DNA from 2 places in the Nocardia sp. CY15 genome. Region 1 is predicted to be linked to the other one. Evidence: riboswitches for the same ligand, from Rfam matches in the RefSeq annotation. Region 1 holds a riboswitch; the other holds the start of a gene.

Region 1 (4,063 bases):
GCGGATACTTGCCCGCGGCGTCGGCGACGACGAGCGCCACGCCGTGGCGGGTGAGCAGTTCGGTGAACGCCGGGGTCACGAAGCTGTCGTGCCGTATCTCCAGAGCATGCCGCATCGGCCGGTCGGCGTCGGTGCTCGTGTACGCGGGGTCGACACGGTGATCGTGGCGGCGCGCGATCTCGGCGGCCTGCTCGGTGCTGCGGGGGAGCCGGGACAGGAAAGCGTCCAGAACATCGGCGTCGAAGCGGAAGGTCGGAGGCAGCTGCCAGAGAATCGGCCCCAACTTGGGGCCGAGCGCCAGCGGGCCGGACGCGAGGAAGTTGGCCAGCAGCTCGTCACCGTCGCGCAGGCGCTTCATGTGGGTAATGAACCGGCTGCCCTTCACCGCGAACACGAAATCGCCCGGGGTCTGCTCTGCCCAGCGCTGGTAGCTCGACGGGCGCTGCAGCGAATAGAACGAGCCGTTGATCTCGACGCTGTCGAGACGCTCCGCGAGATAGGTTAATTCGCGCTTGTGCGTCAGTCCCTCGGGATAGAAGGTTCCGCGCCAAGGCGGGTACACCCATCCCGACGTGCCGATCCGGATCTGGCTCATCTCTCCATGGTGGCAAATCCGCTACGCCGACGCGCTACTCGCCGTGACCCGGCCGACCAGCCACGCCACCGCGAGGGCCGCCAAGAACGACAGCAGCGATGCGCTCATCCACGCCTGCCCGGTGAAGTGCAGAGCCCGGCGCAGCGCATCCCAGAAATCGGTCCACACACCCGCGTCGCCCGGATTGACCAGTTGATACACCGCGAATCCGGTCAGCCACGCGACCACCATTCCCCACCGGGCCGGCGCGTCCGGCGCGGTGTTCCACACACGCTCGGCGCGCAGGAAGAAGTCCGCGACAAGCACTCCGAGCAGCGGCACGAACACCGAGCCGATCAGCCCGAGGAACCCGAAGTAGTTCGCCATGTCCAACCGCAGCGCCAAGACGGTGATCAGCGCGCCGACGCCGATCGACAGCACCCGGCGGTCGACGCGCGGCGCGAGATTCTGGACCGACACCGCCGTGGAGTAGACGTTGGCGAAGGATTGATCCGCCTCCCGCAAGACGAAGACGAAGAAGAACAGCGCACCGAGGCTCACGTGTAAGAACGACGCATACGGCCCGCCCTCGCCGGTCGCCAGCGCCAGCGCGAACAGGCCGAGGACATAGGCGACGATCTGGGTGAGCGCGTACGCGCCGCCTGCGGCGCCGAAGGCGGCGCGGCCGGTGCGGGCATGACGGGTGTAGTCGGCGGCGACCGGCACCCACGAGATGGAGACGGCCAGCGCGGCGTCGGTGGCGATCCAGAAGAGGTTCCAATCGACGCCGAACGGGCCGCCGCCGCTCGGTCCCGGGTTCGCTCGCAGATCGGGCAGACCGGCGCGGAAGAACTGGATGTAGAACCAGATCAGGGCGACCACGACGCCGGCCGTCACGAACCGGCGCAGCAACCGGACCGACCCGAGCGGCCAGATGGTGAGCAGTGTCGTGAGCACGCCCGCGGCGACCACGTAGAGCCAGTGCGGACCTCCGCCGAACAGTTCTTCGGCCGCATCGCCGATGACGATCAGCTCGAAGGTTCCCCAGCCGATCAACTGAGCGATATTGAGCAGCGTGGGCAGGTAACTGAGTTTCGCGCCGAACAGCCCGCGCAGCAGGACCATCGCGGGTTGTCCCGTGCGCGCGCCCGTCAGCGCCGCGGCGCCGAGCATCAGGCCGCCCACAACGGTGCCCAGGACGGTCGCCAGGATGCCCGCCGCGATCGAGATCCGCGCGGATCCCTCGGAATTCGGCGCGAGTACCGTGTACGCGCCGGAGAACGCGAAGAGGCTGACACCGAGGTTGGCCCAGAACGCACTCTGGTCCCAGAACGAGAGCACCTTCGGTGCGGGCTGGCCGAGGGTCAGCGGGGCTTCGTGCCCCGCGCTCGCGCGAGTCGGCGACGACATGACGGAAACGCTCTCCCTACGCCGGCATTACCCGGACAGGTTCATGCGGTCGGCGAAGCGTTTCCGTTCGCCCTCTCAGCCCGGCCGTGCCCGAGCTCCCGCGGTGCTGTGATTCCGGCGAATAGTACACCCGCACCAGTTCCCGCGACCCAGAGCGGGACGCCCCAGGCGGTGGCGGGTTACCGCCGTCGCGGTTGTCTCGGATCTCAGCCCATGAGGAAGGAGGCGGCGAACCACGCGAGCACGACCAGCACCGCGCCGATCAGCGCGCCCGGGAACAATGCCCGACCTTGCCTGGCTGCCATGCCCGACAGCAGCGCGCCCACGGCGAATCCCACGATCCCGCCACCGACCATGATCCACAGACCCGCACTGGTGTCCACGCGGCACTCCGGCTTGGAGTCGCAGACGCCGCCCGCCATCAGAAACCACGGCGCGAGGACCGCCGACATCGCGGCCAGCGTCGCGGGCAGGAGCCACAGCAGTGCGGTGAGGACGAGATCCGTACTGCGGGGCGGCTCGACCGCGCGAATCTCGGGCTCGCGCGTGGGATAGCCGGAGGGCGTCGTGCCTTGGGACACCTGGTTCAGGTAACCGTGCATCGTGTCTCGCTATCGCTTGTCGGTGGAGTCGACCGGGCCGATGGAAGTTATACACCAGCGCCCCGCACGTGGAAGTGCTTGTGCTCCCGCGCATGCGAGCACCCCGGTGGCCGATCGTCCGCCCACCGGACCCGGTCGCGGGCGCGCCGCCCGCAGCGAACGCGCGGCACCACAACGCGATTCGCGGGCACGTGCCCGCCCGGGTTGCCGGCAGCCGGTGCTCCTGGCACGGGCGACGGCGCGGATCGGTCGGCGAGAAGCGTCGAATCCGGTTGGCATGCGGTGAAAAACGTCGCATCGGCGCAGGTGACCTGCTGCTACCGATGCCCGGTAACTACCTAAGCGACCATCGTGTGTGTCGATCCGCTCCGCGGTCGGGACGACGCGTCGCACGGGTGCACCGCAAGGACCGAAAGACAACGACGTTCCGGCGCTCCGCGTCGAGCTCGCCCGATCGCACTCGCCGAAGACGCTTCTACTGTGGGAGTCGCACATTGACCATGCCCCGAGATGACCAGACCACGCGCAGCCCCGGTACCCACCGCGGGTCGCCCATCGACAACGACATCGACCGGGTAGCACTGCATTCCCCGGAGTTCGCCGCCGATCCGCATCGCGCCTACCGGGACATGCGCGCCCGCTACGGTTCTATGGCGCCGGTCGAGCTGGCGCCGGGCGTGCCCGCGACTCTGGTGCTGCGGTATCACACCGCCGTGCGAATCCTGCACGATCCCCAGCACTTTCCCGCGGACCCGCGCACCTGGGAGGCGAGTGTCCCCGCGGACTGCCCGGTGCTACCGGTGCTGCAGTGGCGTCCGAACGCCTTGCGCAGCACGGGCGAAGCACACGAGCGCTACCGCCAGGCCAACACCGCGAGCATCGACGCCGTCAACCTGCACGTCCTGCACGAAACGGTGGAGCGGATCGCGGTCCCGCTCATCAACGCCTTCTGCGAGGTCGGCAGCGCAGACCTGGTCTCCCAGTACGCATTGCCGCTGGCCTTCGAAATGGTCAACGCCATGCTCGGCTGCCCCCCGGAGATCGGCCAGGAGGTCGCCGCCGCCACCGCCGCCGTGTTCGACGGGGTGGACGCGGAGGAAGGCAACCGCATGCTCAGCACCGCGCTGCTGCGGCTGCTCGAACTCAAGCGCGCCGAGCCGGGTGACGACATCACCACCCGGCTGCTGCAGCATCCGGCGGACTTGGACGATATGGAGCTGATCCACCAGCTCGTCGTGCTCTACGGGGCGGGCATCGAACCGCTACAGAACTTGATCATCAACACGCTGGTGCTGATCCTCACCGACGACCGATTCGGCGGCAACGTTCTCGGCGGCAGCCTGTCCACCCGCGACGCTCTGGACGAGGTTCTGTTCACCGACCCGCCGATGGCGAACTTCTCGGTCACCTATCCACGGCAGCCGATCCTGATCGACGACGTCTGGCTGCCCGCCCACCAACCCGTCGTCATCAGCTT
Region 2 (4,063 bases), on a different contig from region 1:
GGCCGACAGCACCAACGGATACCGGGCATGGATGGAAGCGCCGCAGGACACCTACCGGCCCTCGGGCCGGGTGGTGGTCGATGCGGTGCGCGCGTGCCTGCTCGCGCGAGCGGTTCGGGCGAGTCGATGAGCCCCCGGCGCGCGGTGGTGCCGTGATCGGCCCGGCCGGGTCTCCGCGCCCGGAGGAGCCCGACGTCCACCTGTCGGTGTACCTGCACGATCAGCGCATGGACTTTGCGGCCTGCCTGACCGCCGCCGTGGTGTTCGTGCAGGAATGGAACACCCACCACCGCCCCGACGCGGTAACTGTGCTGCCCGGCGACACGACCGGGCTCCCACGCTTGCCCTGCGAACGGCTATACCTCGAACCTTGACCAGGTGATGAACCGGCGTCCCGCCGCCCGTCACATCCTCGGGATGCGGCGGGCGGCGGCCGGTCGCTACGAGACGACCGGCAGATAGACCGCGTTGCCTTTGTGGGCGAACTCGGCGGACTTCGCCGCCATACCGGCCTCCAGCGCCTCGGTCTCGGTCAGGCCTTGGCGCGCGGCGTACTCGCGCACGTCCGCCGAGATCCGCATCGAGCAGAACTTCGGGCCGCACATGGAGCAGAAGTGCGCGGTCTTGGCAGGTTCGGCGGGCAGCGTCTCGTCGTGGTACTCGCGGGCGGTGTCCGGGTCCAGCGACAGCGCGAACTGATCACGCCAGCGGAACTCGAAACGCGCCTTGGACAGCGCGTCGTCGCGCTCCTGTGCGTGCGGATGCCCCTTGGCGAGGTCGGCGGCGTGCGCGGCGATCTTGTAGGTGATCACGCCCACTTTCACGTCGTCGCGGTTGGGCAGGCCGAGATGCTCTTTCGGCGTGACGTAGCAGAGCATGGCGGTGCCCGCCTGGGCGATGATGGCGGCCCCGATGGCCGAGGTGATGTGGTCGTAGGCGGGCGCGATGTCGGTGGCGAGCGGGCCGAGGGTGTAGAACGGCGCCTCCTCGCACAACTCTTCCTCGAGCCGGACGTTCTCCACGATCTTGTGCATCGGCACATGGCCGGGGCCCTCGATCATCACCTGTACGCCATAAGATTTCGCGATCTTGGTCAGCTCGCCGAGGGTGCGCAGCTCGGCGAACTGCGCCTCGTCGTTGGCATCGGCGATGGAGCCGGGCCGCAGGCCGTCACCGAGGGAGAAGGTGACGTCGTAGCGCGCCAGGATCTCGCAGAGTTCCTCGAAGTGCGTGTACAGGAACGATTCCTGGTGATGCGCCAGGCACCACGCCGCCATGATCGACCCGCCGCGCGAGACGATGCCGGTCACCCGTTTGGCGGTCAGCGGGACGTAGCGCAGCAGCACGCCGGCGTGCACGGTCATGTAGTCCACGCCCTGCTCACACTGCTCGATCACGGTGTCGCGGTAGATCTCCCAGGTGAGCGCGGTCGGATCGCCGTTCACCTTCTCCAGCGCCTGGTAGATCGGCACGGTGCCGACCGGGACGGGGGAGTTGCGCAGGATCCACTCGCGCGTCTCGTGGATGTTCTTGCCGGTGGACAGGTCCATGATGGTGTCCGCGCCCCAGCGGGTCGCCCACACCATCTTCTCCACTTCCTCGGCGATCGAGGACGAGACCGCCGAGTTGCCGATGTTGGCGTTGATCTTGACCAGGAATTTCTTGCCGATGATGGTGGGCTCGAGTTCCGGGTGCCGGTGGTTGGCCGGGATCACCGCGCGGCCCGCGGCCACTTCCTCGCGCACCAGCTCCGGTGAGACGCCCTCGCGCGCGGCGATGAAGCGCATCTCCGGCGTGATGATGCCTTCCCTGGCCCAGGCGAGCTGGGTGCGCGGCCCCGCCCCCTCGGGCTTGGTCCAGGTATCGCGCAGCTTCGGTAGACCGTTCTCCAGATCGATCGTCGCCGTCTCGTCGGTATACGGGCCGGAGGTGTCGTAGACGTCGAAGTGCTCTCCGTTGGTCAGGTTGACCCGGCGCACCGGAATGCGCAGGTCGTCGACTTCGAGATAGTGCTTGACGCTGCCCTCGATGGGGCCGGTGGTGACGCTGTCGACAGGTGCGGATGCGCCGTCGGACGCAGCGGCGGGTGCCATATTGTTCCTCCCTACGCCGGCATTACCCGGTCAGGTTCATACGGTCGACGGCCCTGACGCCTCTCGGCTAGCCGTCCTCTCAGCCCGCTGGTGCGAGCCCCCGTTGGGTGTGAAATTGTCCCGCCCGACCATACCCGGACCGGTTCGACAAGCGCCCGGCGATTCGGCAGGATCGACTGAACCGCCAGGGAGCCGGGGCAGCGCTCGTGCGGGCCGTGGGTGATCCGAGACGCCGAATGTCGTGTCGACGCTCGGGTTACGAACCTTCCGCCGTTTCGGGGGTGGCCGAATGGCCGGGCAAACCGTGGGTGCGCCGCGATTCCTTCATCTCGGCTTCGTAGAGATGGCGGCGGCCGCCGAGCAGTTCCTCCCGGGTGGCCCGTTCGATACCGCGGAACACGTCGTAGTAATTGTCGTCGTAATCCTCGACGATCTGGAACGTCCAGCGCCCGGCCAGGACGTTGCGCCCGATCAGCTCGGTCGATATGCGGTCGGCGATGTGGGCGTGGCCCGCCGCGCGGAACATCTCCACCGCCTCGTCCAGCGCCAGGTCGGCGCCGCCGGTCAGCTGATGGAAGGCGTACAGGTGGCCGCGGGCGCGTTCGACGGTCTCCAGCGCTTCGGAGAGTTTGCCGGTCGCGGCGACGGTGGCGTCGTCGACGCCGTCGGGGCGGCGGTGCAGCACGTCCGGGCGATCGGTCATGACCTCGCTCCTTGTCTGGCGTATGGGGCCGTAGCCGCGGCGTACCCCGATGCCTTGGTGCTCAAGCACCGGCAGGTTGCTGCGGCCCCGCGCGGCGCGCCGGATCCTCGAGTGGATCTGCCGGCGCGCCCACGCCGGAACGCGTCAGCGGGCGTTGGCGGAACCGCTGGAGAGGGCCGAGATGAGTTGGACGAGCAGGTAAGCCAAGGGCGAGCTGCAAGTCGGTGGCTGGCTGGAGGTGCAGCCCCCCGAGCCGGTCGATGACGATCCGGAATCGGCGACCGGCGCCGGGGCGGCGGTGGCGATCGCGGGGGCGAGTTGCGCGGGGAGCAGCAGGGCACCGGCGACGGCGATTCCGGCTAGTGAGCTGCGGGGCGGATGCGGCCGGTGACCTCGCCCAATCCGATCCGGGTCGTGCCCGGTCCGGGAGCCTGCGCCGTGATGGTGACTTCGTCGCCGTCTTCCAAGAAGGTGCGTTGCCGGTCGTTCACCAGGACCGGACGGCTGCCGCCCCACGACAACTCGATGAACGAGCCCCGCTGGTCGGGTGCGGGGCCGGAGATGGTGCCGGAGGCGTACAGATCGCCGGTGCGGGTGGACGCGCCGTTCGAGGTGAGATGGGCGAGCATCTGCGCCGGTGACCAGTACATCCGGGCGTAGGGCGGGTACGCGACCGGCTGTCGGTTCCACGCCACGGTGAGATCGATGTCCAGCCCCCAGTGCTCGGTTCCCCGCAGGTAGGGCAGCGGCTCGGGCGACTGCTCGGGCAGCGGGATCCGCGCGGCCTCGAAAGCGGCCAGCGGGGTGATCCACGGCGACATCGATGTCGCGAACGACTTGCCGACGAACGGGCCGAGCGGCTGGTACTCCCAGGCCTGGATGTCGCGCGCGGACCAGTCGTTGACCAGCGCGACGCCGAAAACCCGTTCGGCGAACTCATCGATCCCGACCGGGACGCCGAGCCGCGAGCCGACACCGATCAGAAAGCCGAGTTCCGCCTCGATGTCCAGCCGCCGTGACGGTCCGAAATCCGGTGTGCCGGACTCGGTCCTGCGCTGACCGCACGGCCGTGCCACCTCGGTGCCGGAGACCACGACGGTCCCCGCACGCCCGTGGTAGCCGACCGGCAAGTGGCGCCAATTCGGCAGCAGCGGGTCACCGTCCGGCCGGAAGAGGCGGCCGAGGTTCGTCGCGTGATCGATGCTCGCGTAGAAGTCAACGTAATCGCCGATTCGCACGGGCAGCCGCAGTTCCACTCGGTCCAGGT

What was found. Region 1 has a riboswitch for thiamine pyrophosphate ahead of GVY39_RS32545 (cytosine permease). Riboswitches for the same ligand answer to the same signal wherever they lie in the genome.
Region 2: it holds a riboswitch for thiamine pyrophosphate, as region 1 does, so the genes downstream of both, thiC (phosphomethylpyrimidine synthase ThiC) here and GVY39_RS32545 (cytosine permease) in region 1, are expected to answer to the same signal.

The regions. Positions count from the first base shown of each region.
Region 1 is NZ_VUOT01000056.1:14,463-18,525, forward strand. It holds gene GVY39_RS32540 (DUF72 domain-containing protein) at 1-595, opposite strand, end outside; gene GVY39_RS32545 (cytosine permease) at 617-1,984, opposite strand; TPP riboswitch at 1,980-2,096, opposite strand; gene GVY39_RS32550 (hypothetical protein) at 2,191-2,586, opposite strand; gene GVY39_RS32555 (cytochrome P450) at 3,087-4,063, shown strand, end outside.
Region 2 is NZ_VUOT01000002.1:158,644-162,706, forward strand. It holds gene GVY39_RS06550 (DNA-directed RNA polymerase subunit beta) at 1-130, shown strand, start outside; gene GVY39_RS06555 (hypothetical protein) at 153-374, shown strand; gene thiC (phosphomethylpyrimidine synthase ThiC) at 441-2,093, opposite strand; TPP riboswitch at 2,085-2,207, opposite strand; gene GVY39_RS06565 (hypothetical protein) at 2,350-2,796, opposite strand; gene fahA (fumarylacetoacetase) at 3,156-4,063, opposite strand, start outside.